4 regions of the Pseudoduganella aquatica genome follow, and region 4 is predicted to be linked to each of the others. Evidence: predicted binding sites of a transcription regulator. Region 4 holds the regulator's gene; each other region holds the start of a gene.
What was found. Region 4 encodes FNR, which switches genes on or off when oxygen is low (the NO sensors DNR and NnrR bind a similar motif). Its sites were predicted from a motif close to TTGATNNNNATCAA; they were not measured.

Region 1: a site for FNR is predicted at 1,836-1,849, ahead of KT882_RS15535 (DUF2249 domain-containing protein). Genes of this name have one in related genera too.
Region 2: a site for FNR is predicted at 6,599-6,612, ahead of KT882_RS21840 (lipid-binding SYLF domain-containing protein). Genes of this name have one in related genera too.
Region 3: a site for FNR is predicted at 4,299-4,312, ahead of KT882_RS00210 (OmpW/AlkL family protein). Genes of this name have one in related genera too.

Annotation. Positions count from the first base shown of each region.
Region 1 is NZ_CP086370.1:3,468,562-3,476,452, reverse strand. It holds gene KT882_RS15545 (U32 family peptidase) at 1-710, opposite strand, end outside; gene ubiU (ubiquinone anaerobic biosynthesis protein UbiU) at 721-1,755, opposite strand; gene KT882_RS15535 (DUF2249 domain-containing protein) at 1,908-2,168, shown strand; gene KT882_RS15530 (permease) at 2,181-3,494, shown strand; gene KT882_RS15525 (FAD:protein FMN transferase) at 3,540-4,607, opposite strand; gene KT882_RS15520 (c-type cytochrome) at 4,660-4,965, opposite strand; gene KT882_RS15515 (nitrous oxide reductase accessory protein NosL) at 5,017-5,574, opposite strand; gene KT882_RS15510 (ABC transporter permease) at 5,571-6,380, opposite strand; gene KT882_RS15505 (ABC transporter ATP-binding protein) at 6,364-7,332, opposite strand; gene KT882_RS15500 (nitrous oxide reductase family maturation protein NosD) at 7,313-7,891, opposite strand, start outside.
Region 2 is NZ_CP086370.1:4,912,490-4,920,380, forward strand. It holds gene KT882_RS21820 ([FeFe] hydrogenase, group A) at 1-1,822, shown strand, start outside; gene mgtA (magnesium-translocating P-type ATPase) at 1,834-4,458, shown strand; gene KT882_RS21830 (flavodoxin family protein) at 4,455-4,958, shown strand; gene KT882_RS21835 (BON domain-containing protein) at 4,970-5,632, opposite strand; gene KT882_RS21840 (lipid-binding SYLF domain-containing protein) at 5,772-6,467, opposite strand; gene KT882_RS21845 (response regulator) at 6,984-7,891, shown strand, end outside.
Region 3 is NZ_CP086370.1:49,535-57,425, reverse strand. It holds gene KT882_RS00230 (chemotaxis protein CheB) at 1-90, shown strand, start outside; gene KT882_RS00225 (hybrid sensor histidine kinase/response regulator) at 90-1,274, shown strand; gene KT882_RS00220 (methyl-accepting chemotaxis protein) at 1,271-2,971, opposite strand; gene KT882_RS00215 (DUF2244 domain-containing protein) at 3,150-3,608, shown strand; gene KT882_RS00210 (OmpW/AlkL family protein) at 3,610-4,197, opposite strand; gene KT882_RS00205 ((2Fe-2S)-binding protein) at 4,429-4,941, shown strand; gene KT882_RS00200 (xanthine dehydrogenase family protein molybdopterin-binding subunit) at 4,938-7,124, shown strand; gene soxX (sulfur oxidation c-type cytochrome SoxX) at 7,144-7,593, shown strand; gene KT882_RS00190 (SoxY-related AACIE arm protein) at 7,590-7,891, shown strand, end outside.
Region 4 is NZ_CP086370.1:3,840,033-3,847,923, reverse strand. It holds gene KT882_RS17190 (GDSL-type esterase/lipase family protein) at 1-586, opposite strand, end outside; gene KT882_RS17185 (rhamnogalacturonan lyase) at 617-2,476, opposite strand; gene KT882_RS17180 (alpha-hydroxy acid oxidase) at 2,488-3,645, opposite strand; gene KT882_RS17175 (alpha-L-fucosidase) at 3,819-5,378, shown strand; gene fnr (fumarate/nitrate reduction transcriptional regulator Fnr) at 5,493-6,263, shown strand; gene KT882_RS17165 (TraR/DksA C4-type zinc finger protein) at 6,298-6,561, opposite strand; gene KT882_RS17160 (sensor histidine kinase) at 6,711-7,891, shown strand, end outside.

The sequences.
Region 1 (7,891 bases), 370 kb from region 4:
GCCAGTTCGTCCAGCTCCCCCGCCAGGCTGTAGTGCTGGGCCGACTGGGTCTGCGTACCGTTCAGCACCAGGAAGGGCTGCTGTTCGCGCGTATGCATCAGCAGGCCGTCCGGGTGTTCCAGGCAGCTGAACTGACAATTGTCCTTGGGCAGATTGCGGTTGCGCGCAGTGAAGCAGCGCGCCGAGAAGGCCAGCGGCATGCGGCCATAGGCAAACACCTCCGTCTGCATGCCGGATGGGCGGCCCTGCTGCATGGAGGCCAGGCCGGAGCGGCCCATCTCCAGCGGCATCACCCAGCGCCGCGCGCCCAAGCCATGCAGCAGCTCCAGCGTGGGCACGTTGTAGACATTGAGCTGCGGCCCGGCCACGAAACCGCCGGCGGGGGCATCAGCGCCGCACAGCAGATTGACCGCGCCCATGTCGCCCGCCTCGACCGGGTAATGGTTGTTGGCGGCGATGCGGCGCAACGCCGTCACGTCCGCGCTGGATTCAAGCAGCACCAGCGTGGACAGCACGACTTCCTTGCCGGCCGCCTCCAGCCGCGCCGCTATGGCCAGCCAGTCGGACAGGCGCAGTTCGTGGCGCCGCGAGCAAACCGTCTCGCCCAGGTAGACGATGTCGGCCGGACCTGCGGCCACTTCCTCGTAGAAGGCCTGCACGGTATGCTTGGGCCAGTAGTACAGCAGCGGCCCCAGTGCGAGTTTCAACATTCTGTTCCTTTCATTTCCATGCGCGGTGGTAGGCGCCCAGCGTGTGCTGCTGGCCTTCCGCCACCTTGTCCAGTTCCGCCATCCAGGCGGGTTTGACCGAATAGCGGGCCGACTGGGCGCCGCACTGGTCTATCGCCTCGCGCCACACGCGCGTTACTTGCGCCACGTAGGCCGGGCTGCGCTGACGTCCTTCAATCTTCACCGCGCGCACGCCCATCGCCAGCAGCTTGGGCAGCAGCTCCAGGGTATTCAGGCTGGTGGGTTCCTCCACAGCGTAATAGGTCTCTCCAGAGACGTCGAAGCGGCCCTTGCACAGCGTGGGATAGCTGGCGTTTTCGTCGGCCTGGTAGCGGTCGATCAGCACGCCGTTCAGGCGCGCCTCCAGTCCCTGCGGCGCCTGCTGCCAGCGAACCGCCTTGGCGGGCGAACAGACGCCATGCGTATTGGGCGACTCGCCGGTGACGTAGGAAGACAGCGCGCAGCGTCCCTCCACCATCACGCACAGGCTGCCGAAACCAAATACCTCGATCTCCACGCCGGTGTTTTCAATCACATGCTCGACCTGTGCCAGCGACAGCACGCGCGGCAGCACGGCGCGCGCCACGCCGAACTGGCGCTGGTAGAAGTTGATCGCCTCGGCATTGGTGGCCGAGCCTTGCACCGAAAGGTGCAGGCGCAGGTCCGGATAGTTGTCGGCGGCGTAGCGCATCAGCCCCGGATCGGCCAGGATCACCGCGTCGATGCCGGCCTGCGCTGCGCGCGCAATGGCGCCGCGCCACAAGCCGGTGGCGCCGGGCTGGGGATAGGTGTTCAGGGCCAGCAGCACTTTGCGGCCGCGCTGGTGCGCGTAGGCGATGCCTTGCGCGATGGCGGCGTCGTCGAAATTAAGGCCGGCGAAATTGCGCGCGTTGGTGGCGTCGCGAAAGCCGAGGTAGACACAGTCGGCGCCGTTGTCCACGGCGGCTTTGAGCGCGGGCAGACTGCCCGCAGGGCAAACCAGCTCGATGCCCGCCGCAGCGGCATCGGGTACAGCAGTATGAATCATGGTGTTCGCTTGGTCAGTGAAAAAACCCGCAGCTAGGCGCGGTGCTGCCGCACTGTAACGCGGGGGCAAGGCGGTAATCCTTGATCTGTATCAAGGAAGAACGACTTGCGGGAATGTGACAATCGCCCTACTCACTACTGCGGAAAGAAGCCATGAACACCAAGCCTGTCCAGTCTCCCTATTCCCCTTCCGGCAAGGATGTGCCGCTGGACTTGCGCGGACTGCCGCCGCCCCAACCCATGGAGCGCATCATGGAGGCGCTCGATACGCTCAAGGCCGGCGATGCGCTGCAAGTACAGATGGACCGCGAACCGCATCCGCTGTTCGGCATGCTGGAGCGCGGCGGCTACCGCCATCACGGCGACTGGAGCAGCGACGCCTACGTGCTGCGCATTTGGCAGCGTGCGGACTGACGGAGCGCGGCCATGCAACGCGCACTGAATTTCGAACACAACCCCGCGCTGTCGCTGCCGCTGCGCTTTCTGCTCTGCGCGCCGCTGTTCGCGGCGCTGGCTGCCGCCGTGCTGCTGTGGCAAGGCGCGGACGCCTTCGCCAGCCGCTGGACTCCCGCCATGCTGGCCGCCACCCATCTGCTCACGCTGGGCTGCGTGAGCATGTCCATCATCGGCGCGCTGCTGCAGCTGCTGCCTGCGGTGGCCGGCATCGCCCTGCCGCAAGCCTGGGGCCGCACGGTGCACGCGGGCCTGTGCGGGGGCACGCTGCTGCTGGCGGCGGGCTTTCTGTCGGGCCGGCCGGCGCTGTTCGCGCTGGCGTTGGCGCTGCTGATCCCGTCGCTGCTGGTGGTGCTGGCGCGCTGCGCGGTGGGCCTGTGGCGGCAGCACGCCGCCGGCGCCAGCGCCATGATGGCAGCCATCCGCGTGGCGCTGGCCGCGCTGGCCGTCACCACCGTGCTGGGCGCGCTGCTTGGCAGCCAGTTCGCCTGGCCCGGCGGCGCGGCATTACGGGCCCTTCCGCTGATACCGCTGACCGACCTGCATGCCATATGGGGTTTGCTGGGCTGGGCTGGACTGATGGTGATAGGCGTGGCCTACCAGGTGGTGCCCATGTTCCAGGTGACGGAGACCTATCCCGACTGGCTCACGCGCGGGCTCACGACCTGGCTGTTCCTGCTGCTGGTGGCGGTGTCCATCGCCAGCCGCCTGGAGGAGACGCCGGCACGCCATTTCACGCAGGCTGCAATGGCGCTCGGCGCCGCGGGCTACGGGGCGTTCGCCGCCGTCACCATCGCGCTGCTGCTGCACCGCAAGCGCCCGCGCAGCGAACCCGCAACCCAATTCTGGTACGCGTCCGTGGGAAGCTTGCTGGCGGGCTGTCTCGTGGCGCTGCTGCCGTGGGAGGCTGCGGAACCGGCACTGCCGCTGACGCTGGGCGTGCTGCTGCTTGCGGGCTTCGGACTATCCGTCATCAACGGCATGCTGTACCAGATCGTGCCCTTCCTGCTGTGGTATCACCTGCAAACCACGCTGCCCGGCGGCTGCCGCTCGGTGCCCGGCGTGCGCAAGATCATTCCGGAAGCATGGGCGCAGCGCCAGTTCGGCCTGCACCTGGCCGCGCTAGCGCTGCTGCTGGCCGCCTGCCAACGGCCTGAGCTGCTGGCGCGCCCCGCAGCGGGCATGATGCTGGCCTCGTGCCTGGCGCTGGCTTTCAATCTCGGATACGCGCTGCGCCTGTACCGGCGCCTGCGCGGTGCCATTCCGGACGCGGCGCAGGCTGCGTAACAGGCCGCGCCCGGCCGCGCGCCGGCTTGTCCCTGCGGCCTTGTCTCAGGCCAGACCGGACACGCGGCGGCGCATGGCGGAAGTCATTGCCATGCCGCCCTCGCCCTCCACCAGCAAGGCCTGCGGCAGGTCCAGCCTGCCCGCCATGTTTTCCCACTTCAGCGCACCTGCAATGAACAGCGGCTTGCTATTGCCGTCCGAACGCAGGCCCGCGTCCGCGCCGCCGCTGGCCAGCACCGTCACCGACGCCGTGCCCAGCGCCGGCATGCCGGTGCGCGGATCGATGATGTGCGGCCTGCGCAGGCCGCCTTCCAGCACAAAGCGCTCGTAGTCCCCGCTGGTGCCTATCGCTTCGTTGTCGAATAGCGGAATGGTGCACAGCGTATTGCCCGCCGCAGCCGGCGCGCGCGGATTGCGTATGCCTACCTGCCACGGCCTCCCGCCGGGCTGCCCTATCGCCAGCACATTGCCGCCGATATTCACCAGCGCCGCTTCCACCCGCGCCGCGCGCAGTATCGCGGCGGCGCGGTCCAGCGCATAGCCCTTGGCGTAGCCGCCCAGGTCCAACCGCACGGCGGGATTCACGCTGCTGATGGCCGTATCGTGGAAGCGCAAGTCAGACATGCGCGGATTGGCGGCCACCCAATGCCGCAGCTCCGCGCGGTCCGGCGCGGCGCGCGGGCCGCCGCCCTGGAAACCCCAGAGCCGCAGCAAGTGGCCGATGGCCGGATTGAAAAGATGGTCCGAGCGTTCCGCCAGCCGCGCGGCGGACTGCAGCAGCCCCGCCATTTCAGCGTCGGTGCGCAGCGGCAGGCCGCGCGCGATGCGCTGGTTCAGCTCCGTCAGCATGCCCGGCTGCCAGGCGTGGAATTTGTGGTGCAGGCGGTCGAATTCCGCCAGTACGGCGGCGCCCAGTTCCTGCGCGCGCTGCGTTGACGCGCCGTGGATGGTGATACTGACCGTGGTGCCGAATACATGGCCCCAGGTGTGGTGATTGCCGGCGGCTGGGCCGCAGCCCGCCAGCCCGGCTGGTACGGCCAGCGCGGCCGACAGCATGCGCAGCGCGGCGCGCCGGCTGCGCAGATGCGCAGACTTGTCCGAAGCAGTGTTCATTTTGCCCTTCCCGGCTCCGGCGCGGGCGGCGGGCCGCCCGCGCGGCGCCTGCTTAGTTGCTCTGGCCTGCCATGTAGTCGACGGCAGCCTTGATTTCGTCATCCTTCAGGCCCGGATTGCCGCCGCGCGGCGGCATCATCTTCACGCCGTTCAAGGCGCTGGTGTAGAGCGCGTTCTTGCCCTTGGCGATGCGGGGCTTCCAGGCTGCCTTGTCGCCCGGCTTGGGCGCGCCCAGCACGGCGGCGCCATGGCAGGACAGGCAGGTGGCTTTGTAGATCTTCTCGCCGTCCACAGGTGCGGCGGCGGCGCTGCCGGCGCACAGGGCGAGCAGCAGGATGGCGGTTTGACGGTATTGCATGGTGCTTCCTTCTTCGTGGTTAAACCTGGGTCAATCGCATTGCGTAAGTATTCAGTGGGCGGCGCCGTGGTCCATGCCGTGCGCGCCGGCTCCGGCCATGCGCAGCTGGCTGCTGTCTACCTGGTCGAAGCGCAGCACCCTGCCGCCTTCAGCGGCGGCGAAGGCGCGCGCTGTTTCGGCTGTGCCGAAGGGCACGATGGTCGGCCCCATGGAACCGGCGCGGCGGCTGCCCGCCACATACCACGCATGCTGCGCGGGTATCCAGTGGCCCATGGGCCGGTCCCATACTGCGCGGGCCATGTCCTGCACGTACAGGCCGGCCACGGGACGGCGCTGGTCCGGCATCAGCACCATGCTGAACAGTTCCATCACATCGCAGAAATAGTCGGTCTTGCCGTCTTCATAGCGGATCTGCGCCTTCGATGACGGGAAGTCCTTCAGCACCATGCCGTCCAGCGCGCAGGCCGCGTTCGAGTCGGGTTCCAGGGCGGCCAGCTTGGTGACGGCCTGCCCGCAGGCGGCCAGCAGCAGCGTTGCGGCCCAGCCGGACCAGCGCAGGCGCAGCTTGCGCCTGGTCGCGCGCGTGGCGCTTGAATAGTCTTGGTTCATTTGAATCTCCTGTAAGCAAATAGAAAAGGCAGCGCCATCCAGGCCAGCATCACGGCCGGCAGCGCCGCGCCTGTGGTCCAGCCAGGCGGCAGCACTGCAGACAGCCCGCCCATGCCGGCGCCGGCGGTGTAGAGGCGGAATACGTCGGCTGGATTGAGCATCAGCAGCGCGGCAAACGCGCTGTTGGCCATGCTGCCCTGGCTGAGCACCAGGGCGCCCATCAGCAGCAAGTCGTACACCAGCACAAAGAAGAACCACAGCGCCAGCGCGACGCCGCTGGCGCGCACGCGGTCGCTGGCCAGCACCGACACCAGCAGCGCGATGCTGAGAAAAGCCCATCCCATGGCGATGGCGGAAGCGACGAAGGCGGCGTAGCGCCAGCCCTCGCTGACAGTTAGCTGGCTGGCCAGCGGCAGCAAGCCGGCGCCGAAGCCGAGCGCAGTGGCGCCAGTCAGCGCCGCGCCCAGCCCGAGGTACTTGCCCAGCAAGACCTCGAAACGGCTGACCGGCATCGACAGCAGCAGATCCAGCGCGCCGCGTTCGCGTTCGCCCACCACCGCGTCGTAGCCCAGCAGCAGCGCGATCAGCGGCACCAGGTAGACCACCAGGCTGGCAAGGCTGGCCAGCGTGGCGTCCAGGCTGCGGAAGCCCACCGCGCCCTGCTGCGCCGCGCCGAAATAGGCAATGGCGAGCGCAAACAGCGCAAACAGGGCCGCCACCGCCAGCACCCAGCGGTTGCGCAGCCGGTCGCGCCATTCCTTGGCGGCCAGCACGCGCACCAGCCGCCATTCAATGCGCCTGGGCATGCGCGTCTCCGTAACCGAGGAACAGCTGCTCCAGCGTGGGTTCCTGGATATCCAGTCCGGACGCCACCGGCGCCAGTGCGGCCAGCAGCTGCATCTTGCGCTCCGGCGGACAGGCGATGGTGGCGCGGCCCGCGCCCGGCGGAAGTTTCGCGTCCAATGTGGCCTCGTTCATCTCCAGCACCAGGCCCAGGCTGCGCAGGCTGTCCAGCGTGCACGCCGGCAGGCCGGGCCGCAGCGTGGCGGCGATGCGCAGCGGCAGCGGCTGGCGTTCGCGCAGTTCTCCCAGCGTACCCAGCGCGGCCAGGCGGCCGCCTTGCAGGATGGCCAGGCGGTCCACGCGCTGCTGGATCTCGGCCAGGATGTGCGAGGTGATGACGATGGTGGCACCGCGCCCGCGCAGCTCGTGCAGGATGGCGTAGAAGTCCGCGATACCGGCAGGGTCCAGGCCATTGGTCGGCTCGTCCAGGAACAGCAGCCGGGGTTCGCCCAGCAGCGCCTGCGCCAGGCCGAGTCGCTGGCGCATGCCCTTGGAATAGCCATGCACGCGGCGCCCTGCGGCGTCACCCAGGCCCACACGCTCCAGCAGCGCGGCGCAGCCGCGGCGCGGCGCGTTCTTCAGGTCCGCGAACAGGTAGAGTACTTCCAGGCCGCTCAGGTTTTCGTAGGTGACGAAGTTCTCGGGCAGGTAGCCTATGCGCGTGCGGGCGTTGCGGAAGGCTGCGCTGCGCGTATCCGCACCGAGCACACGCAGCATGCCGCCACTAGGCTGGATCAGGCCCAGCATCATTTTGAACAGCGTGCTCTTGCCGGCGCCGTTGTGGCCGATGAGGCCAAACAGTTCGCCGCGCCGCACCGTCAGCGACACGCCGTCCAGCGCCTGCACTGGGCCGAACTTGCGGCGCACGTCTAGCAGTTGCACCGGATCGGCGGCGTCATCGGGAAAATTTGGCATTCCAGTCTCTCCAGTCGGGATGTTGGGGTTGCATACGGGGCCGCCTGTCCACCACGCTGGGCGCGCGCAGCACGGGAAACTGGCGCGCGGCGTAGCGCAAGGTGCGCAAGGCGGGGCTGGCCGACAGCAGCTGCATCAATGGGTATTGCCAGGCGAGCCGGTCAACCAGGTCGTTCGCTTCGTAGGGGAAGTCGCCCACGCCGTCGCCGTCCTGGTCCCAGCCGCTGTAGTTGCTCCAGTAGTTGCCGGCGCTGCGGCCCCATTCGGTGTCGCGCGCGGCCACGAAGCGCACTTGCTCCTGGTTGCCGATGAAGTCGTTGCCGTCCACCGCGTTGTTGGAGGAGCCAGCCGACAGGTGCACGCCGGTCTGGTTGCCCACCACCAGATTGCGGCGCACCACGTTGTATTCGGCGTCGTAGATGAACAGGCCGCGCCCGTTGCCCGCCACGACATTGTCTTCAATGACGGAGTCCTGGATGGTGCGCAGCATGATGCCGTGGTCCGCGTTGCGCCAGGCCTGGTTGCGGCGCACCACCAGGTTGCGCACTTCCATCAGGGC
Region 2 (7,891 bases), 1.1 Mb from region 4:
CTGCATGCGCTGCGAAGTCAACGGCGCCTGCCAATTGCAGAACCTGATCAGCGAAAACCAGTGGCAGGAACGCTGGGACCGGCTCGCGCGCGGCTCGGCCGCCCATCCGGAACACCGGCTGAGCGACCACACCTCGCCCAGCATCTGGCGCGACCTGGCCAAATGCATCGAATGCGGCCTGTGCGCGGACGCGTGCGGCGCCGCCGGCCAGCAGCAGTACGTGATCGGCTTCGCGCAGCGCGGCGCGGCGCGCCTGCCGGTGACGGTGTTCGACCAGCCGCTGGCCCACACCGGCTGCATCTCCTGCGGCCAGTGCACGCAGGCGTGCCCGGTCGGCGCGCTGGTGGAGACGCCGCACTGGCACGCCGTGCTGCAGGTGCTCGACGAGCACCGCCGCGTGTCGGCGGTACAGGTGGCGCCGGCCACGCGGATCGCCATCGGCGAGGAGTTCGGCATGGAGGCCGGCACGGTGAGCACGGGGAAAATGATCAGCGCCCTGCGCCGGCTCGGCTTCGACTACGTGTTCGACAGCAATTTCGGCGCCGACCTGACCGTCATGGAGGAAGCCAGCGAACTGCTGGCGCGCCTGGCGGACCCGGCGCAGCCGGCGGGCCGGCTGCCGCTGATGACCTCCTGCTGTCCGGGCTGGGTCAACTGGGTCGAGCTCAACCGCCCCGACCTGCTGCCGCACCTGAGCACCACCAAGTCGCCCCAGCAAATGCACGGCGCGCTGACCAAGCGCGGCGCGTTCGCGCGCAGCCTCGGGGCCGATTTTGCCGACGGCAAGGCGGAGCCCTACGTGGTCAGCGTGATGCCGTGCACGGCCAAGAAGGACGAGGCGCTGCGTCCCGGCATGGCCGGCGACATCGACCACGTGCTCACCACGCGCGAGCTGGCCCGGATGATCAAGGCGCGCGGCATCGCCTTCCACGCGCTGCCGGAAGACGGCCGCTTCGACCAGCCGCTGGGGCGCAGCACCGGCGCGGCGCAGCTGTTCGCCGCCTCGGGCGGCGTGATGGAGGCGATGGCGCGCACCGCCGCCCACCGCCTCGGCGCGGCCGGCGCCCAGCCGCTGGAATGGCAGCCGGTGCGCGGCGCCGGCGAGGGCGTCAAGACGGCGCAGCTGGCCGGGGTCGGCCGGATCGCCGTCTGCAACGGCATCGCCGCCGCGCAGCGCCTGCTGGCGGGCGAGGCGTGGCGGCGCGACTTCGTCGCCATCGAAGTCATGGCCTGCGTGGGCGGCTGCCTGGGCGGCGGCGGCGAACCGAAATCGATGGACCCGCAAGTGCTGGAGAAGCGCATGCAGGCGGTGTACCGCATCGACCGCCAGGCGCCGCAGCGCCGTTCGGATGAGAATCCCGATGTGCAGGCCCTGTATGCGGCCGAACTGGGGGCGCCCAACTCGGCCCGCGCGCGGGCGCTGCTGCACACCAGCTATGCCGCGCGCCACTCGCGGCGGCTGCTGCTGATGCGCTTTCTCGACTGCGTCGACCGGCGCGACGGCGCCGGCGCCGCCGCCCTGCTCCACCCCGACGCGCTGTGGCGCACCGGGGCGGCCTACGGCGACATCCGCGGCGCCGCCGCCATCGAGGCGCTGATCGAGACCGGCCTGCCGGCGCGCCGGCAGGGGCCGGCTTTCGCGCGCCACCGCATGGCCTCGGCCGCCGGCGCCGGCGACCTGGGCGTGATCACGCCGGCCGGCGAGCGCTGCCGCTTCGAGCTGGCGGCCGCCTTCCTGCCGCGCGACGGCCAGGCCGAGATGGTGATACGGACCCTGGCGCGCGTGCCGGAACCGCCGGCCCCGGCCGGCGGCGCCGGCTGAGGAAGCGGCGCATGCCCGGCCCCCGCCAGCCGGCGCCGCCCGCGCCGCTGCCCTTCTGGCGCATGCCGCAGGCCGCGCTGCTGGACCGGCTGGACAGCACGGCCGGCGGCCTGGGCGCGGCGGCGGCGGCGGCGCGCCTGGCGCGCTACGGCCCCAACCTGGTGCGCGCGCCGCAGCAGGCGGCGCTGCTATGGCGCTTTGCCGGCAAGCTCGCCAATCCGCTGGTGTTCATCCTGGTGCTGGCCGGCGCGCTGTCGGCGCTGACCGGGGACGCGGCCAGCTCGGCCATCGTCGGCGCCGTGGTCGTCCTCAGCGTGACGCTCGACGTGGTGCAGGAATACCGCGCCGGGGCGGCGGCGGAGCGGCTGCGGCAGTCGGTGGCGGTGCGCGCGCGGGTGCTGCGCGACGGCGAGCCGGCCGAGGCGCCGCTGGCCGAGCTGGTGCCGGGCGACGTGGTGCTGCTGGCCGCGGGCGACCTGGTGCCGTGCGACGGCCGGGTGCTCGAGGCCAGGGACTGCTACGTCAACCAGGCCCTGCTGACCGGCGAGTCCTACCCGGTCGAAAAGGCCGCGTGCGAGCAGAGCGGCGGCGACGACGTGCTGGCCGCCGGCAACGCCGTGCTGCTCGGCACCTCGGTCATCAGCGGCAGCGCCAGGGTGCTGGTGTGCCGCACCGGCCAGGCCACCGCGCTGGGCGAGGTGGCGCGCCTGCTGCAGGCGCACGAACCGCCCACCGACTTCGAGCGCGGCACGCACCGCTTCGGACTGCTGATCCTGCGCATGACGGTGTCGCTGGTGCTGTTCGTGCTGCTGGTCAACGTGCTGCTGCAGCGCCCCCTGCTCGAGTCCTTCCTGTTTGCCGTCGCGCTGGCGGTCGGCCTGACGCCGGAGCTGCTGCCCATGGTGGTGTCGGTGACGCTGGCGCGCGGCGCCCTGCGCATGGCGGCCGCCAGGGTGGTGGTCAAGCGCCTGGCGGCCATCCAGAGCCTGGGCAGCATGGATGTGCTGTGCACCGACAAGACCGGCACCCTGACCGAAGCCCGCATCCGGCTCGAGCAGCACCTGGACCCGGCCGGCCAGGACAGCGCGCGGGTGCTGGAACTGGCCTACCTGAACAGCCATTTCGAGACCGGGCTGCGCAGCCCGCTCGACGACGCCATCCTGGCCCACGGCGGGGCCGGCGCGGCGGGCTGGCGCAAGATCGCGGAATGCCCGTTCGACTTCGAGCGCCGGCGCGTCTCGGTGCTGATCGACAACGGCGCCACGCGCTTGCTGGTGGTCAAGGGCGCGCCGGAGGACATCCTGCGCCTGTCGGCGCGCCACGGCCCGGACGCGGCCGGCGCCGTGCAGGCGCTCGACACGGCCGCGCGGGCCGCCATCGCCGCACGCTGCGAGGCGCTGGGCCGGGACGGCATGCGGGTGCTGGGCATCGCCTGGCGGGAAGTGGCGGCCGAGCACGGCGACGCCGTCGTCGGCGACGAGACGGCGCTGGTGTTCGCCGGCTTCGCCACCTTCCTTGACCCGCCCAAACTGAGCGCCCGGCCCGCGCTGGCGGCGCTGGCGGCGGCCGGGGTGGCGCTCAAGACCGTCACCGGCGACAACGAGCTGGTGGCGCGCCACCTGTTCGGCCAGCTGGGCCTGCCGGTGCGCGGCGTGCTGAGCGGGGCCGAGATCGACGGCATGGACGAACTCGCGCTGGCGGCGCGCGCCGAGCGCGCCAACCTGTTCTGCCGCGTCACGCCGGCCCAGAAGAGCCGCATCCTGCTCGCGCTGAAGCGGCGCGGCCACGTCGTCGGCTATCTCGGCGACGGCATCAACGACGCGCCCGCGCTGCGCGCGGCCGACGTGGGCGTATCGGTGGACGGCGCGGCGGACGTGGCGCGCGAGGCGGCCGACATGATACTGCTGGAACACGACCTGGGCGTGCTGCACGCCGCCGTGCTGGAGGGGCGGCGCACCTTCGGCAACATCATGAAGTACATCATGATGGGCACCAGCTCCAATTTCGGCAATATGTTCAGCATGGCCGCCGCCTCGCTGCTGCTGCCCTTCCTGCCCATGCTGCCGGTGCAGATCCTGCTCAACAACCTGTTGTACGACCTGTCGGAGCTGCCGCTTCCGCTCGACCGGGTGGACCCGGAGTACCTGGCGCGCCCGCAGCCATGGGACATGGTTTTGGTGCGCGACTTCATGCTGGCCATGGGCTCGGTCAGTTCGGTATTCGACCTGCTCACCTTCTACGTCATGCTGGCCGTGTTCGACGCCGGCGCGGCGCTGTTCCAGACCGGCTGGTTCATCGAGTCCATGGCGACGCAGGTGCTGGTGATCTTCCTGATCCGCACCCGCCGCAGCCCGCTCCGGAGCCGCCCGCATCCGGCGCTGGCGCTGGCGGCGCTGGCGGTGCTGGCCGTGGCCGTGGGCCTGCCCTACACCGCGCTGGGCGCGGCGCTGGGCTTCGTGGCGCCGCCGGCCGGCTTCTTCCTGGTCCTGGCCGGCATGCTGGCGGCCTACCTGGTGGCGGTGGAGGCGGTCAAGCAGTGCTTCTTCCGGCGCCGCCGCGCCGGGGAACCCCGGCGCGGGCGCACGGTCCAACCAGCACGGGCCAGCGGCCCGCCACCCAACCAGGAGCTGCCATGAAACTTTGCCTGATCGTGTACTACTCCCGCTCCGGCGTCACTGCCAAGGTCGCCAGCGCGCTGGCCCAAGCCTGCGGCGCCGACCTGGAGCGGATCGAAGACCTGCGCCCGCGAAGCGGCGCGGCCGGCTACCTGCGCTCGGCCTGGGAGGCGCTGCGCGGCCGGCCCGCGCAGATCGCGCCGCCACGGCACCGGCCGGGCGACTACCACGTCGTTGTACTGGGCACGCCGGTGTGGGCCGGGCATATGAGCGCGCCCATACGCAGCTACATCGCGCAGCAGCGCGGCCAGTTCCGCCAGCTCGGCCTGTTCTGCACCATGGGCGGCAGCGGCGGCCCCGGCGTGCTGGCGGCCATGGCCGCCCTGTGCGGCAAGCCGGCGGCCGCCACCCTGTGCCTGCGCCAGCGCGACGTGCTGAACGGAATGGACCAGGCGGCGCTGGCCGGCTTCGCCCGCTCGCTGGGCCTGGGCACCCATCCCGCCCCCGCCGGCCAGGCCTGACGCGGCCGGCGCTAGATGGCCAGCGCGGTGTTGATGGTGATGTGGTTTTCCACCGCCGTCACGCCGGGTGCCTTCCACGCGGCGCGCTCGGCGTCATCGCGCTCGGCCCAGGTGCGCACGCTGCCGCTCAGCTTGACCTTGCTGCCGCTGGCCTCGATGGTGATCCGGCCGGCGTCGATGTTCGCGCTGCGCTGGAAGGCCAGCACGATCTTCTGGCGCACCTCGCCGGCCGAGGCGGTCGGCTTGATCGTGACCTGGTTGCGCAGGCTGCGCACGCCGCGCACATGGCGCACCGCCGCCTCGGCGCGCTCGCGCTGATAGTTCCACTCGACCTGGCCCTCCAGCCTGAGCACGCCATCCTCGACGATCACCTTGATCCCCTCCGACGAGACGGGCAGCTGGGCCTTCAGCGCCGCCACCGCGTCGTGCGCGATATCGGGATCGGGCCGCACCGAACTGCCCAGGCGCACCTCGATGTCGTTGGCCACGCCGGCCACCCCGGCCACGCGCTTGGCCGCGCGTTCGGCATGCACCTTGTCGCCAAAGCCGCGCACAAAGCCGGTCAGCGTGACGACGTGGTCCTTGACCGTGACCCCCACATCGGCCGCGTCAATGTCAGGTTCCCATTCCAGTTCGTTTTCCACCCTCTTCTTCACTTCACTATCGCTTACCATGGCTGCCTCCTGTCGTTTATGCCAGTGCCCATGTGGCCCTGGATCTCCGAGTCTAGGACCGGCGCCCGCAGGCGCGTTTGATTTATGTCAATCCTGCGCGCGAGGCAAGCAGGCTGCGGGGCCGGTCCTTGCCGGCCCGCTATTTCACACTGGTGGACGCCGTCGCCAGGGCCTGCTGCAGCGGCTGCGACTGCGTGTTGGCCACGCCGCCGTCGGCCACGTCCTTGGGCGACAGCGTCCGGCCGTAGTAGGCGTTGGTCAGGCTCTGGTTGAAACGGATGTCGCTCACGCCCACCGCCAGCAGGTCGCCGAACAGGCCCTTGGTGCCGCTCCATGCCACCACGTCGCCGGTGCCGGCGGTGCCCTGCGCCAGCTTGGACCAGTTCACCACGGTTATGCCGGCCTCGGCGCTGAGCGCGAAATTGTTTTTCTGCATGAACTCATTGACGGCCTTGTCGTTATTGAGCACCAGGGCGACCGGGCCGCCTTCGACGCCGGCCTGCAGCCCGACGGTCAGGCCGCCCAGGTCGTAGAATGCGGGTCCGCTCCAGCTGCCGTCGGCACGCCGTACCAGCAGCAGGCCGCCGCCGCCGTGGGCGCCCACGGCCAGCGCGGCCCGCCCGTAGGAAGGCACGATCAGCACGCCTTTGGCCCGCTGCAGCAGCTGCTTCATGCGCGGTTCCGCTTCCAGCTGGCGCACCACCGCCAATGCGTCGCCGACGCGCTGGACAGCGCTTTGGGCCGGCTTGGCAGCCAGGTCGCCCGACGCGCTCTGGCTGCCGTCGGCTTGCGCCCAGGCGCAGCCGACCGCCAGCGTGGCGGTCAGGCCCGCCATTACCACCTGCACTATCCTGCCTTTGACTGCCTTACGTTGTAAGCACATGACGTTCCCCTTTAGATAAGATCGCTTGGATTCGCGCGCAAGCCGCGCCCCGTCATGCTAGCCCCGCCCCGCCGCAGCGCCTGTTGATCCGCGTCAAAGTGCGGCGGGAATCCGCTGCCGCCAGCCCATCAACCTGCCCGGATCGGATACGTACCGATGACAGACTGGCGCTGGGAGTGGCACGCCGCAGCGGCGCGCCGACGTGCCGGCAGCCTGAAATCGATCTGCGCGAAATGTTTGGTGAAAGCGGGTTGGCCCCCCTGCCTGCGCCGCAGAACAACATCCTGCTATGAGGAAGGCCGTGCCGGCCTGCCGCTGAAATCTCCCCCCTGACAGCAAGCGCGAGATCAGTTAGAGTTCTGCATGATGTGCCAGCCTGCAAGCGTGGCTCAGAGACACGCCTCTTGTTTCACACTGCGGGATGATCAGCTTATGCAAGCAACTGTTCAAAGCGAAGAGTTCATCAGATTGAACTTTCCCAGGCTGGCCGCTGCGCTGGAATATATGCCCGTCGGCGTGACGATAGTGGACAGCGACCTGACCATCCGCTTCTGGAATCCCGCTTTTTGCCAGGCCCAGGGCTTTCCGCTTGAAGTGATGCACCCCGGCGTGACCATGGCCGACGTGTTCCGCTTTATTGCCTCGCGCGGCGACTATGGACCGGGCGATATCGAGGAACTGGTGGCGGCGCGCGTGGCGCTGTGCCTGAAGTTCGAGCCGCACAATTTCACCCGCACCAGCGTGGACGGCGTGGTGCTGAATATTATCGGCCGCCCCATCTACGGCGCGGACGGCGCCGTCAGCGGCTTCGTCACCATTTACCACGATGTGACATCCGAGCGGCGCTACGAGGAACAGCTCGAGGCCAAAAACAAGGAGCTGCTGCAGGCCAAGCAGCTCGCCGAGGCGGCCAGCACGGCCAAGGGCCAGTTCCTGTCCAATATGAGCCACGAGATCCGCACGCCGCTGAACTGCGTGATCGGCATGGCTTATCTGGCCTTGAAAACCGAACTGGACCCGCGCCAGCGCGACTATCTGGAAAAAATCCGCTTCGCCGGCGAACATGTGCTGGGCATTATCGACGACATACTCGACATCTCAAAAATCGAGGCCGGCAAGATGGAACTGCAGCATGCCGACTTTTCACTGGGCCAGGTGCTGCAAACGCTGACGGCGGTGGTGGCGCCGAAGGCGGCCACGCGCGGCCTGGAGCTGGTGTTCGACCTGGACCCCGCCTTGCCGCCGGTGCTGGTGGGCGATCCGCTGCGGCTGAAACAGGTGCTCATCAACTACGCCAGCAACGCCATCAAATTCAGCGAACAAGGCAGGATCACCTTGCGCGCGCGCAAGGTGGCCGACGGCGCCGACGAGTGCCT
Region 3 (7,891 bases), 3.1 Mb from region 4:
ATCCGGCAACGCGCGCCGGATTTGATATTGCCCTTGCGGGACATCCGCCACCTGCTGGCGGCGCTGGAGACAACGTTGGAGAAACGCTGATGCTGGAACGGACCAAGCTGCTGATCGTGGATGACCTGCCGGAGAACCTGCGCGCGCTCCAGGCCTTGCTGCGCGACGAGGAACGCACCGTGTACCAGGCCACGTCCGGCGACGAGGCGCTGGCGCTGCTGCTCGAACACGACTTCGCGCTGGCCATCCTGGACGTGCAGATGCCCGGCATGGACGGCTTTGAACTGGCGGAGCTGATGCGCGGCACCGAGAAAACGCGCCACATCCCCATCGTGTTCGTCAGCGCGGCCGGCAAGGAGCTGAATTACGCTTTCAAAGGCTACGAGGCGGGCGCGGTCGACTTCCTGTACAAGCCGCTGGACGGCGACATGGTCAAGAGCAAGGTGAATGTGTTCGTGGCGCTGCACCGGCAGCGGCAGGAAACGCAGCGCCAGGTGGTGGCGCTGGAAAAGGCGCGCGCCGAGCAGGAGGCCACGCTGCAAGCACTGCACCTGGCGCAGGAAGAACTGCAGCGCGCCTTGCGCACGCGCGACGAGTTCATGTCGCTGGTGGCGCACGAGCTGCGCACGCCGCTCAACACCCTGTCGCTGGAAACGCAGCTGCGCAAGCTGCAGATCGAACGCGGGGTGCAGGAGGGCTTCAATCCCGAGGTGTGGAAAAAGATGGTGGCGCGCGACGACCGCCAGATCCAGAGCATGATACGGCTGATCGACGACATGCTGGACGTGTCGCGCATCCGCAGCGGCAAGCTGTCGATACGGCCCGCCGAGACGGAGCTGTCCGGGCTCTTGCAAAGGGTGGTGGCGGATCTGTCGAGGCAGGCCCGCGAAACCGGCTGCGAAATCAGCCTGAAAGCGGAGCAGGAAGTGCGCGGCCACTGGGACGAATTCCGCATCGAGCAGGTGATCGTCAACCTGCTGACGAACGCGCTGCGCTACGGCTGCGGCACACCGGTGGAAGTGAAGCTGGAAGCGGACTGGCGCGCCGCGCGCATCACCGTGCGGGACGGCGGCAAAGGCATTGCCGAGGAAACCCAGGCCCGCATCTTCGAGCCCTTCGAGCGCGGGCTGGACACGGGCGTGAGCGCCGGCCTGGGGCTGGGCCTCTACATATCGAAGCAGCTCGCGGAAGCCCACCAGGGCACGCTCAGCGTCAGCAGCGCCCCCGGCGACGGCTCCACATTCACGCTAACCTTGCCGCGCACGGCGGCTTAGAACTCTTCCCAATCGCTCTCGGCAGGCTTGCCCGGCGCCAGCCGCTGCGCAGGTTTGGCAGGCGCGCGCACGGCAACGGCGCGCGCCTGCGCCGCAGCCTTGGCCGGTGCAGGCGCGCTGCGCCGTGGCGCCGGCGCCGCCGCTGCGGTATGCGTTCCCGTCTTGAAGAACCCCACCACGGTGGCCAGATTGCCCGCCTGCTCCTGCATGCTCTGCGACGCGGCCGCAGCCTGCTCCACCAGCGCCGCGTTCTGCTGCGTCACTTCGTCCATCTGCGAGATGGCCGCGTTGATCTGTTCGATGCCCAGCGTCTGCTCCTGGCTGGCGGAGGTGATCTCGCCCATGATGTCCGTCACGCGCTGGATGCTGTTGACGATGTCGCCCATGGTGCTGCCCGCGTCGTTCACCAGGCGCGAGCCGGTGTCCACATTGGCCACGGAGGCGTTGATCAGCTCCTTGATCTCCTTGGCCGCCGCCGCCGAACGCTGCGCCAGGTTGCGCACCTCGGACGCCACCACCGCGAAGCCGCGTCCCTGCTCGCCCGCGCGCGCCGCTTCCACCGCCGCGTTCAGCGCCAGGATATTGGTCTGGAAAGCGATGCCGTCGATGACAGCGATAATGTCCACGATCTTGCGCGAGGAATCATTGATGGTGCCCATGGTGTCCACCACCTGCGCCACGATGTCGCCGCCCTTGACCGCCACTTCGGACGCGGACTTGGCCAGCGTATTGGCCTGGCGCGCATTGTCCGCATTCTGCTTCACGGTGGAAGTCAGCTCCTCCATCGACGACGCGGTTTCCTCCAGCGAGCTGGCCTGCTCCTCGGTGCGCGAGGACAGGTCCAGATTGCCCGCCGCGATTTCGCTCGATGCGGTGCTGATCGCGTCGGTGCCGGTGCGCACCTGGCTCACCACGTTGAGCAGGCTGTCGTTCATGGCCTTGAGCGCGTTCAGCAGGCGCCCGGTCTCGTCGCCGCCGCCGCTTTCGATATGCGAGGACAGGTCGCCCGAGGCCACCGTCTCGGCCACGTCCACCGCCTTGTTCAGCGGGCCGGTGATGGAGCCGGTGATGAACCACGCCACGCCCGCACCGATGACGATGGCGGCGATGCCCAGCACCAGCATCAGCGTCTTCGAGCTGGCGTAGACCTGCACCACGTCGGTGCTGGCGTCGGCGGCCAGCTTGGCCTCGTAGGCCACGAAAGCGTCCAGCGCCTTCAGCACCGCGTTCAGCGACGGGCCGGTTTCCTTGATCAGGAAGGCGGTCGCGTCCTGGATCTCGCCTTCCTTGCGCAGCTTCACCAGCTCGTTGTTCTTGGCGGCGCCGGCTTTCAGCGCATCGTCAACCGCTGCCATGAGCTGCTTCTCCTTGTCGTCGGCCAGCAGCTTGAGCATGGTCTCCTTGGCGGCACCGTACTTCTTGCGCGCCTCGGCGATCTTTTCCAGCTCGGCGTTCATTTCCGGCGTGCCCGGCACCACGATCATGGTGGTCAGCGCCAGGGAGATGTTGCGCACGTTGTCCACCATGGTGTTGGCGGCGGCCATCTTCACGTTCTTGTCGTGCACGATGTCGTTGGTGCGGCTGCCGATGCGCGACAAGGAGCTCAGGCCCAGCACCAGCATCGCCGTCAGCAGCGCCAACACAATCGCGAATCCAACGCCCAGGCGGGCTCCTATCTTCATGTTTGAAAGTAGCATGTCATCCCCAATGAGCTGATTGTTATAGCCTGCTATTGTTCCTCAAAAAAAGCGGCGGGCGGAGCATTATTATGCGCGGACCGGCGCTTATGTAATTTGTTGTCGTTAGGAAACAACGAGAGTCAGGTTTCACGTCGAACGGAGCAGTCGTAAAATAGCAAGAAAAGGAGGCGGCGGCATGCGGCGTGACCTTGATAGACGCGAGTGGCTATGGCGGCGCAATTGTTCGCTGACGCCGCGCCAGACGGTGGCGGCGTGGGCCATGCTGTGCGTGCTTTCCCTGGCCGTGGCGGCGGTGTTCCTGCTGCATGGCGTATGGCAGGTGCTGTGCTTCACCGGCGTGGAACTGGCTGCGGTGACGGCCGCCTTCCTGTGCTACGCGCGCCATGCGTCAGACTATGAACAGGTGGTGCTCACCAGCGGCTGCCTGGTGGTGGAGCAGGCCAACGCCGGGAAAATAGCGCAGACCCGCTTCGTACCCAGCCGCACGCGCATCGGCATGCCGGAGCACGCAGGGGAACTCATTACACTGGAATCGGGCGGCGTAACGCTGGAGGTGGGGCGCTACGCGCTGGCCCCGCAGCGCACGGCCTTTGCCAGCGAGCTGCGCATGGAGCTGCTGGCGGGACGGTTTTAAATCAGAAGCGGTAGCCCACGCCCACCGCCAGCAGCACAGGGTCCACTTTCACTTTGCTGATGATGGCGCCGGCGCTATTGACGTCGCTGCGGATCTGCACCTTCTTCACGTCCACGTTGAGCGACCAGTTTTTATCCAGCGTGAAGTCCGCGCCTGCCTGCAGCGCCAGGCCGAAGCTCTTGTGTTCCAGGCCGGCGGCGCCGTTCAGGATATGCACCTTGGACATGGTGGTGTAGTTCAGGCCCGCGCCCACATACGGCCGGAACTGCGCGTCCGGCAGGAAGTGGTACTGCGCCAGCAGCGTGGGCGGCAGGTGCTTCATGGTGCCGATGCTTTTCCCGTCCAGCAGCACGTCGTGTTTTTGCGGGTAGGTCAGCACCAGCTCGGCCGCGAACTGCGGCGTGAAGAAGTAGGAAACGTCGACTTCGGGGATGGTCTTGCTGTCTATGGTGAGACGGTTGGCCGCGCCGGTGCCGCCCACGGGGTCGGATTTGTCGGCCGGGTCCAGGTGCACGGCGCGCAAGCGCACCAGCCAGGGACTGGCTTCCGCTGCCGCCGCATGGCCCATGGCCAGGGTGGCGATACTCATGATCATTGCTGCTGCCGTTACTCTTGCGTGCTTCATACACTTCCTCTCTGCTTCATCGTTAAGTAATGAGCGCAGTGTATTGAGGTGCATGAATGAGTACCTTGATGTAAGTCAAAAAGCCCCGAGCTTGCCGCGCTACTTTGCGATACAAAACGGTGCTCTGCAGGGCGGAAATTCCGGGTGTAAGATGTCCCTCTTTGATTCCGGTCAACACACCCTCAGGGAGATAGCATGGCGCAGCTCAATGTCAATGGAACCACGCGTGATTTCGAGGCGGAGGACGATACGCCGCTGCTGTGGGTGCTGCGCGAGCAGCTCGGCATGACCGGCACCAAATACGGCTGCGGCGTGGCGCAATGCGGCGCCTGCACCGTGCATATCGACGGCGAAGCGACGCGCAGCTGCGTGCTGCCGGTGTCCGCGCTGAACGCGAAACAGAAAATCGTCACCATCGAAGGCCTGTCCAAGGACGGCTCGCATCCGGTGCAGAAAGCCTGGGCCGCGCTGGACGTGCCGCAATGCGGCTTCTGCCAGTCCGGCATGATCATGGCCGCCGCCGCGCTGCTCAAGCAAAAGCCGAAAGCCACCGACGCCGACATCGACGCGGCCATGACCAATATCTGCCGCTGCGGCACCTACAACCGCGTGCGCGCGGCGATCAAGGTGGTGGCCAAGGGAGCGGACCCCAAATCGGCCGGCCTGGCCATTACGCACGTGGGCGACCACGCCGGGAGCAAAGCATGAGCCGCGCCGAAATGCGTAGTGCATCAGTCTCGCGCCGCAGCTTCCTGAAAGGCGCTTCGCTGGCCCTGGGCGGGCTGATGGTGCCCTTCGCCATTCCTTTCGACGCCGCCGCGCAGGAAGCCGGCATCCCGCCCGAGGTCAACGCCTGGGTGGTGGTCAAGCCGGACGACACCATCGTCATCCGCATCGCCCGTTCGGAAATGGGGCAGGGCACGCTGACCGGCCTGGCCCAGCTGGTGGCCGAAGAACTGGACGCCGACTGGAGCAAGGTCAGCACCGAATACCCCACGCCGGGCCAGAACCTGGCGCGCAAGCGCGTGTGGGGCAGCTTCTCCACCGGCGGCAGCCGGGGCGTGCGCGAGTCGCACGAGTACGTGCGCAAGGGCGGCGCCGCCGCGCGCATGATGCTGGTGCAGGCAGCGGCTGCTGAGTGGGGCGTGCCTGTGGCCGAATGCGTCGCTGCGAACAGCGTGATCACGCACGCCGCCAGTGGCCGCAAGACCAGCTACGGCAAGGTGGCTGAAGCGGCGGGCAAGCTGGCCATCCCCGCCGAGGTGAAACTGAAAGACCCCAAGGACTGGAAGCTGGCCGGCAAGCGCCTGGCGCGGCTGGACACGGTGGACAAGACCACCGGCGCGCAGATCTACGGCATGGACCTGAAGCTGCCCGGCATGCTGAACGCCGCCATCAAGGACTGCCCGGTATTCGGCGGCAAGGTGAAGAGCTTTGATGCGGCCGCCATCGAAAAGCGGCCCGGCGTGAAGAAGGTGGTGCAGGTGGGCGACAGCGCCGTGGCCGTGGTGGCGGACACCTGGTGGCGCGCGCGCACCGCACTGGACGCGCTGCCCATCGTATGGGACGAAGGCCCCAACGCCAAGCTCTCCAGCGCCGACATCGCCGCCATGCTGAAGGAAGGGCTGGACGCGCCGGACGCAGTGGTGGGCAACAGCAATGGCGACGCGCGCGCGGCCATCGCCTCGGCCAAGCGCAAGGTGGAGGCGGTGTATTCCTATCCCTTCCAGAACCACGCCACGATGGAGGTGATGAACGCCACCGCCAAGTGGACGCCGGAGCGCTGCGAAGTGTGGACGCCCACGCAGAACGGCGAAGCGGCGCTGGCCGCCGCGTCCGAAGCGGCTGGCCTGCCCGCCGCCAAGTGCGACGTCTACAAGCTGCACCTGGGCGGCGGTTTCGGCCGCCGTGGCGCGGTGCACGACTGGGTGCGCCAGGCGGTGGCCATCGCCAAGGAGCTGCCCGGCACGCCGGTGAAGCTGCTGTGGACCCGCGAGGAGGACATGCAGCACGGCCGCTACCACCCCGTCACGCAGTGCAAGCTGACGGCGGGGCTGGACGAGAAGGGCAATATCACCGGGCTGCATATGCGCATCTCCGGCCAGTCCATCCTGGTATCGGTGGGCATGGCCATCAAGGACGGCAAAGACCCGGCGGTGTTCCAGGGCCTGAACGCGCCGGGGCCGGAGGCGTCCATCGGCTACACCTTCCCGAATCTGCTGATCGACCACGCCATGCGCAATCCGCCCGTGCCTGCGGGCTTCTGGCGCGGCGTGAACCTGAACCAGAACGCGGTCTACCTGGAGTGCTTCCTGGACGAAGTGGCGCACGCCACCAAGCAGGACCCGCTGGCCCTGCGCCGCAAGCTGATGGCGAACCATCCCAAGCACCTGGCGGTGCTGAACGCGGTGGCCGAGAAGGCCGGCTGGGGCAAGCCCGCGCCCAAGGGCGTGTTCCGGGGACTGGCGCAAACCATGGGCTTCGGCAGCTATGTGGCCGCTTGTGCCGAGGTATCGGTCAATAAAAACGGCAAGCTGAAGATACACCGCATCGTCGCCGCCACGGATTCCGGGCACGCCGTCAATCCGCAACAGATCGAAGCGCAAGTGGAAGGCTCCTTTGTGTATGGCTTGTCCGCCGCGCTGTACGGCGAATGCACGCTGAAGGACGGCCGCGTGGAGCAGACCAACTTCGACACCTACGTGCCGCTGAAGATGGACGAGATGCCGAAGGTGGAAACCATCGTCATGCCGTCCGGCGGCTTCTGGGGCGGGGTGGGCGAGCCGACCATCGCGGTGGCCGCGCCGGCGGTGCTCAACGCCATCTTCGCCGCCACCGGCAAGCGCGTGCGGGACCTGCCGCTGAAGAACCACAGCCTGAAGAAGGCCTGATCTTCACGGCGCCCGCGCTATGCCTGGATTGCTGCCCAATGCCGCACTGCCCGCCGCGCTGGCTGCGGCGGCCGTGCTATTCCTTGCGGACGCGCGGGCCGCAGACTATTCCTCGCCGCTGCAGGGCGCAGCCGCCGGCGACGCTGCGCGCGGCCGCGCCATCGTCGCCAACCGCCAGGTGGGCCTGTGCCTGCTGTGCCACACAGGCCCCATTCCGGAGGAACGCTTCCAGGGCAATCTGGCGCCGCCGCTTGACGGTGCGGGCGACCGCTCCACGGCGGCCCAGCTGCGCCAGCGCCTGGTGGACGCGCGCAGCATGAACCCATCCACCATCATGCCCTCCTACTACAAGACCGAAGGCCTGGCCCGCGTGAGTGCCGCCCACCAGGGAAAAACCATCCTCACCGCCCAACAGATTGAAGACGTGATCGCCTACCTGCAAACCCTGCGCGCGGAGCGGGCGCCATGACCACGCGCCGCCAGCTGCTGCAAGCCGGCGCCGCCTTGCCGTTGCTGGCACTGGTGCGTCCCGCGTCCGCCACGCCGGAGGAAATGCGCGCCGCCATCTCCGCCTACACCGGCGGCGTGTTGCCCAAGACCGGCAAAGTTGTTTTCGACATCGCCAAGCTGATAGACAACGGCAACGCAGTCCCCGTCACCATCACGGTGGACAGCCCCATGACGGCGGTGGAGCATGTCACCGGCATCGCCATCTTCAACGAACGCAACCCGGAAACCGACATTGTCCGCTTCACGCTGGGACCGCG
Region 4 (7,891 bases):
CGCAGACAGTGGAGTCGCCCAGCAGGAAGATGGTGGGTGTTTGCGCAGGCGCGATCTCGATGGAGCGCACGGCCGGCTGGCTGCCGTTGAATTCCAGCGTCAGGCGGCGGTCCCAGTTCCAGGCTTCCTGCACGGTCTCGCGCGGCACTTTGAGATTCACCGCGCCCGCCGCCAGGCCGCCTACGGCTGGAATGGCGGGCGTGCGGATGTTGACGGTGAAAGTGCGCGTTTCAGTCTTGCCCGGCGCGGTGCGCACGTTCTCCAGCATCAGGCGGCGCAGTTCGGACTTGATGGTGGTGGTCGATGCTTCCGGCGTACCGCCCAGCGTGACGGTGATGTTGTAGTTGCCTTCGGGGAGATCGACCGAGAAGAAGGAGGGCTTGCCTGCCGCGGCGCCGGGCTCGAAGCCGTAGCCCTTGCTGGCGCTGTATTCGGTGGTGACAGGGACGGCGGTGTAGCCGGCGGCCGGCTTTGCGCTGAAATCGAAGCGGCGCGCTTCACCATTTTGTGCGGTGGCGGAGAAACTGGCGGCCAGTAGCAAGGCCAGCGTGGTGGCGCGGCGCGCCGCGAGCAGGGAAGTCTTCATGGTCTCTGTTTCTGTTGTGTTGTATGCGTACTATTCTTGTGCGCTGAGCCGGGATGCGCCAGGCAAAGGCGCCATGCCTTCGCCCAGGTAGAAGGAAGGATGCGGCGGCTGGTTGTAGCCTGCATTTTGGCCCGCAACCTGCACGCGGTATTGCGCGTCCTGCATCAGCGCAGGAATGCTGTGGGTGGTCGGCGCGGTGGTACTGAACACCAGCAGGGAGTTGTTGTCCGCGCTGCGCCAGACCACTTCCTCGCGCCAGTCGCCAAAAAGGTCCGCCGACAGCACGGGCGTGGACTTGGTGCCGTTGTTGGAGGCGGCGCCGGAGTCCGCGCCGTTCAGCAGGAGCTGCATGTCCTTGGTGGCCGGGTTCCATTTTTCTATCCGCGTGCCGTCCAGCGACTCGCGCAGCAGGTCGCCGTCCCACCAGGAAGCGAAGTTGATGCGGCGCGGATGCTCGGGGGAGATCTGCACGCCGCTGGCGCTCATCAGGCCGCCGACCGAGGCCCAGCATTCCTCGCCCAGGTGGGCCGGATCGATATCCATGCATACGCCGCGTCCCACGTCCGCGCCTTTGCCGTCCAGGCTCCACAGGATTTTGCCGGTGGCCGCGTCGTGCATTTCTATGCCGTGCTTGCCGTAACAGCTGGGCGTTTCGTGCACCATGAAGACCTGTTGTCCCGGACGAAGCGGGTCCAGCTTGCCCACGTGGAGGGCGTCGCCATGGCACAGTCCTGTGCTGTATAGCATTTTGCCGTTGCTACCTATGGTGGCCGCGCCGTAGATGATGTCGTCCTTGCCGTCGTTGTCCACGTCGGCCACGGACAGCCAGTGCGCGCCCTGGTGGTTCACTTCGCCGCCCGCCACGTCGCTGTCGAACACCCAGCGGCTGCTCAGCTTCCCGCCGCGCCAGTCCCAGGCGGCGATCACGGCGCGCGTGTAGTAGCCGCGCGAGAAGATGGCGCTGGGGCGGGCGCCGTCCAGATAGGCCACGCCGCCGAGGAAGCGGTCTACCCGGTTGCCGTAGGCATCGCCCCACGCGGCCACGTCGCCACGCCCGGGCAGATAGGGCGCGCTGGCCATGGCGGCGCCGGTTTCGCCGTTGAAGACGGTGATGAATTCGGGGCCGGACAGGACGTAACCCTTGGGGTTGCGGTAGTCCGCGTTCGCGTCGCCGATCACCTTGCCTTTGCCGTCCACGGTGCCGTCGGCGGTTTTCACCATCAGCTCGGCCTTGCCGTCGCCGTCGAAGTCGTAGACCAGGAAGGTGGTGTAGTGCGCGCCGGCGCGGATGTTGCGGCCCAGGTCCACGCGCCACAAGCGCGTGCCGTCCATTTTGTAGGCGTCGATATAGGTGTTGCCGGTGTAGCCTGCGTGCGAATTGTCGTGCGCATTGGTCGGCTGCCACTTCACTATCAGCTCGTAGCGGCCGTCGCCGTCAAGGTCGGCCGCCGAACCGTCGTTGATCTCGTAGGTGTAGCTCTGGCCGTCGGGCGTGACGCCGCCTGCCGGCTTCTGGACCGGGATGGTTTTGTATTGCTGCGGCCAAGTGGCGCCGGCGCTGGCCAGGGGCTGCTCGCCGCCGCGTGGCAGGACGGGCCGCACCGAGTAGACGGCTGCGGCGGCGCCGGCCGGGTCCACGTAGTTTGTGCTTTTCAGCGGCTGCGTGTTCAGCCGCTTGCCGTCGCGGTAAAGGTCGAAGGACGTCCCGCCCGGGTCCGTCGCCAGCGCCCGCCAGCTGACGAAGACGCCGCCGTTCGCGGCGATGGCGAGCACGCCACGGTCCAGGTTTTCAAGCTGCTTGCCTGCTATTTGAGCCGGGGCGGCCGCAGCGCCGGCGCTCAGCGCCAGTGCCAGGGACGCTGCAACGCCAGCGATGCGGTAGTTGTGCATGGAAGTCTTGTTTACCAGTGCTTGGGCAATACGATGTGCGAGCGGTTCGCATCACGGATGTCGCGGATGCCGGACAGCGCCATCGACACGTCCAGCTCCTTGCGCATGATTTCCAGCGCCAGGCTCACGCCCGGCTTGCCCATGGCGCCCAGGCCGTAGATGTAGCTGCGGCCCGCCATCACGCCGCGGGCGCCCATGGCGCAGGCTTTCAGGATGTCCTGGCCGGAGCGGATACCGCCGTCCATCCACACTTCCATCTTCGGATTCTCGGCCTGCACCGCTTCCAGCACGCCGGGCAGGGCGCGGATGGAGCTCATGGCGCCGTCCAGCTGGCGGCCGCCGTGGTTGCTGACCACCAGCGCGTCCGCGCCGGTGCGGGCGGCCATTTTCGCGTCTTCCGGATCGAGGATGCCTTTCAAAATCAGCTTGCCGCCCCATTGCTTGCGTATCCATTCCACGTCGTCCCAGTTCAGCGTGGGGTCGAACTGCTGGCCCACCCAGGCCATCAGCGTGGACAGGCCCTGCGCGCCCTTGACGTGGCCGTCGAGGTTGCCGAAGGTCTTGCGCTTGCCCAGCAGGACGCTGGCGCACCACGACGGCTTGCTCAGCATGTCCGCGATATTGGACAGGGTAGGGCGCGGCGGCACGGTCAGGCCGTTGCGCAGGTCCGCGTGGCGCTGGCCCAGGATCTGCAGGTCCAGCGTGAGCACCAGCGCCGAGCACTTGGCGGCCTTGGCGCGCGCGATCAGGTCGGCGGCGAAGGCGCGGTCGCGCATCACGTAGAGCTGGAACCAGAACGGCTTGGTGGTGGCCGCCGCCACGTCCTCGATGGAGCAGATGCTCATGGTGGTGAGCGTGAAGGGCACGCCGAATTCCTCGGCCGCCTGCGCTGCCAGGATCTCGCCGTCGCCGTAGTTCAGGCCCGTCAGGCCTACCGGGGCCAGCGCCACCGGCATGGACGCATCCTGGCCGGCCAGCGTGGTGGCGGTATTGCGCTGGTCCACATTCACGGCCACGCGCTGGCGCAGATGGATGGCTTCCAGGTCGCTTTTGTTGGCGCGCATGGTGCCCTGGGTGTAGGAGCCGGAATCGACGTAGCCGAAAATAGCTTTTGCGACGCGACGCTTGGCCTGCAGGCGCAGGTCTTCAATCTCGGTGATGACTGCCATGGGGGTATTGTTATAGGTCTGATTAGGATGGCTTCCGAGTATCGATAGTCGTCACGCCAGTGTCAACGGCTGGCGCAATCTAATCATGTTTATGAGTGATACAAAGCGAAACGTGCGCGAAATGCGCCCGCGCGATACGCTAGTCGTCATTTCTATAATTACAGGGGCAAACCATGCTGCGCGCGCCATTGCTGTCCGGTCTAACCTTGGCCGTCCTCGCTTCCACCCTGACCGGTGCCGACGCCGGCCCCTTGCCCAAGCCGGACCGGGGCGGCGTGCCCGAGTCCAAGCTGTACGACTACGGCGTGATGGGGCCGCCCGCCACCCCGGCCACCGTGGCCGCTGCCGATGCCGCCGTCGCCACGCCGCTGCCGCCCGGCCCCTACGCGGCGGACTGGGAGTCTATCCGCAAGAATTACCGCACCCCGGCCTGGTTCGAGGACGCCAAGTTCGGCATCTTCATGCACTGGGGCGTGTACGCGGTGCCCGCCTACCACAACGAATGGTATGAAAAGCATATGTACGGCGCCGACCTGGCCTGGCACACCGCAACCTTCGGGCCGCCGGAACGCTTTGGCTACAAGGATTTCATCCCCCGGTTCAAGCAGGAGAAGTTCGACGCCGCGCAGTGGGCCACGCTGTTCCGCCGCGCCGGCGCCCGGTTCGTGATGCCCTCCGCCCAGCACCACGACAATTTCGCGCTCTGGGACAGCCATGTTACGCCTTTCAACGCCAAGCGCATGGGACCGAAGCGCGACCTGATAGGCGAACTGGCGGCCGCCGTGCGCAAGGAGGGCATGAAGTTCGGCGTGTCCAACCACGGGGTGGAGAACTTCACCTTCATCAACCCGCCCGAAGCGCTGGAAGCCCGCCTGAAAGCGGCCAAGGCCGACCTGTACGACCCGGAATGGGCGGCCTTCTACAACGTGGCCGATCGCAGCCAGCCCGCCATGGCGCGCTTCCTGACCGACTGGGTGAACCGCAACCTGGAGCTGATCGACCAGTACCAGCCCGACATTCTGTGGTTCGACAACGGCGTCAACCTGCGCGTGCTGGACCCGCTCAAGCTGCGCGTGGCGGCCTACTACTACAACCGCGCCCAGGCCTGGAACAAGGAAGTCTCGATCAGCACCAAATTCGTCGCCTACGCGCCCAGCAACGACGACGCCCAACAGGTCGGATCCATTATCGACTTTGAAAAGATAGGCGTGCGCTCGCCGCCGGACATCCGGCCCGGCCCGTGGATGGTGGACGACACCATAGGCAGCACGTGGGGCTACACCAACGGCATGAAGGTGGCCGGCGGCGCCGCCATTATTGGCCGCCTGGTCGACACGGCGAGCAAGGGCGGCTTCTACCTGCTCAATCTCTCGCCCAAGGCCGACGGCACCATCCCCGAGGAGCAGCAGCGCACCTTGCTGGACGTGGGCGCATGGCTGGACGCCAATGGCGAGGCCATCTACGGCACCCGCCCCTGGAAGCAGTTCGGCGAGGAGGGATGGCGTTTCACATCCAAGGGCACGGCGGTCTACGCCATCGGCGCGCCGCGCGACGGCTCGGTGGTGCTGCGCGTACTGGGACCGGGCGCCGGCAAGGTGAGGGGCGTGGAACAGCTGGGCCGCGACGGCGCGCTGCCATTCCGCCAGACCCAGGAAGGCCTGACGGTGGAGGGTATTTCCAGCGCGCCCGGCGCCTTGGGCGGCGCGCCGTCGGCGCTGAAAATCACCTTCTGAGCTGGCCTGTAGGGGATCCCCTACAGCAGCCAGCCGGAATACCCGATACCGCCCAGGCCCGGTGCGGGCGATACTGTCCGCATCGACAGCGCAGCCCATGCACCGGAGCCGACCATGACCACCGCCACCATCCACATCGCATCTTCCGCCCCAGCCAAGGCGCAGCCCCAGCCGCGCTGCGGCCTGTGCAGCTTCAACCGCCTGTGCCTGCCGCAGGGACTGGACGAGGATGCGATGCACCGCCTGGAGCAGATCATCTCGCGCCGCCGCAAAGTGCAGCGCGACGAGCAGCTGTTCAGCATGGGGCAGGGATTCGGCAGCCTGTACGCGGTGCGCCTGGGGCATTTCAAGACCGCGCAGGTGAACCAGCGCGGCGAGCAGCAGATTACCGGCTTCCACATGGCCGGCGACCTGCTGGGCATGGAAGCGATAGGCACCGGCCAGCACAGCTGCAGCGCGGTGGCGCTGGAGGACAGCGAAGTGTGCGAAATCCCCTTTGGCCGCCTGCAGGAGCTGGTGGCCGAAGTGCCCGAGCTGATGCACCAGTTCCACCGCGTCATGGCGCGTGAAATCCAGCGCGAACAGGCGGTTGCCCTATTTTTGGGCAATATGCGCGCCGAACAGCGCCTGGCCTTGATGCTGACCTCCCTGGGCGCCCGCTACGCGGCGCGCGGCTTCTCGCCTGCAAGCTTCCAGCTGCGCATGTCGCGCGAGGACATCGGCGGCTACCTGGGCCTGACCATCGAGAGCATCAGCCGCCTGCTGGCGCGCTTCCGCAAGGCCGGCTGGATCAGCCTGAACAACCGCGACCTGCGCATCCTGGATCTGGCCGGCCTGCAAGACTTGGCCGCCGGCCGCTTTGCCCCTGAGTGCGAAGCCGCCTGAGGCGCTGTCTGGCGCCCCGCCTGCTTCCCGTCCTCTATTCCTGTTCCACCTGGTAGCGCCGCTCGATGTTTTGCTGACAAGCCAGGCAGTGCGCAGCCGACGGCTGCGCCAGCAAGCGGGCCAGCGCAATGGCCGCGCCGCACTGGCGGCATGCGCCGTAGCTGCCGTCCGCCAGCCGCGCCAGCGCCAGTTCCACCACCTCCAGCTCCCACGTTGCCTGCTTGCGCGCCGCTCGCGCCCGCTCGCTCAACAGCATGCGCTCCAGTTCCGCCGCCGTTTCGCTGTCTACCGAGTGCATTGCGTTCTCCGCCGTTCCCATGGGTGTAACTGTATGGGAAGCGGGCGTTCCGCGTCAGTGGCTGGTTTGATCCAGGTCAAATTGCCGCCGAATTTCCGCTGCGGACACTAAGGCTTTACCGGGGCGGGCATCTTTCGTATGATTGCGGCATGCAAAATCCCCCCATCGCCGACCAAAGCCTGGCCTGGCTACTGGCAGCCGCCACCGATCCCGTCCTCATCGTAGACCGCGGCGGCGCGATTGCGCTCGCCAATCCGGCCCTGGAAGCGCTGTTCGGCTACACGCAGGAGCAGTTGCAGGGCCTGCCGGTGGAGACGCTGATACCCGAACGCTTCCGCCACGGCCACCAGGCGCTGCGCGAAGGCTACACCGCCGAGCCGCATCCGCGCGCGATGGGCGCGGGGGCCCAGCTGTCCGGCCGCCACCGCGAGGGACGCGAATTCCCGGTCGAGGTCAGCCTGTCGCCGCTGCGCAGCCCGGACGGCCAGACCATGGTGATGGCCACCATCCACGACATCAGCGCCCGCAAGGCCGCCGAACAGGCGCTCCAGGAGAGCGAAGCGCGCATGCGCGCCGTGTTTGAAACGGCGGTGGACGGCATTATCACCATCGACGAACACGGCATGCTGGAACGCCTGAACCCCGCCGCCGAGCGCATGTTCGGCTACCGCGAGGCGGAGGTGGCGGGCCGCAACATCAATATGCTGATGCCGGAGCCGCACCGCAGCGCGCACGACGGCTACCTGGCGCATTACCGCGCCACCGGCGAAAAACGCATCATCGGCAAGGGCCGCGAAGTGCAGGGCCTGCGGCGCGACGGCAGCGTCTTCCCCATGGACTTGTCGGTGGCAGAGATGACCTTGGGCGGCAAGCGCATGTACACCGGCCTGGTGCGCGACATCACCGAACGCAAGCTGGCCGAGCAGAAGTCCGAACAACTGCTGCAGGAACTGAGCAGCGCCAACGAGGAACTGACCAATTTCGCCTACGTGGTCTCGCACGACCTGAAGGCGCCGCTGCGCGGCATCGGCTCGCTAGCGGACTGGCTGGCCACCGACTACGCCGCCCTGTTCAACGACGAGGGCAAGGAGCATATGCGCCTGCTCATCAACCGCGTGCACCGCATGGGCGCGCTGATCGACGGCATCTTGCAGTACTCCCGCGTGGGACGGGTGCGCGAGGCCGTGGCCCTGGTGGACCTGAACAAGGTGCTGGCCGAGGTGCTGGACCTGCTGGCGCCGCCGCCCGGCATCGCCATCACGGTGGCGCCGGGCCTGCCCACGGTGGCCGGCGAACCGACCCGGCTGCAGCAGGTGTTCCACAACCTGAT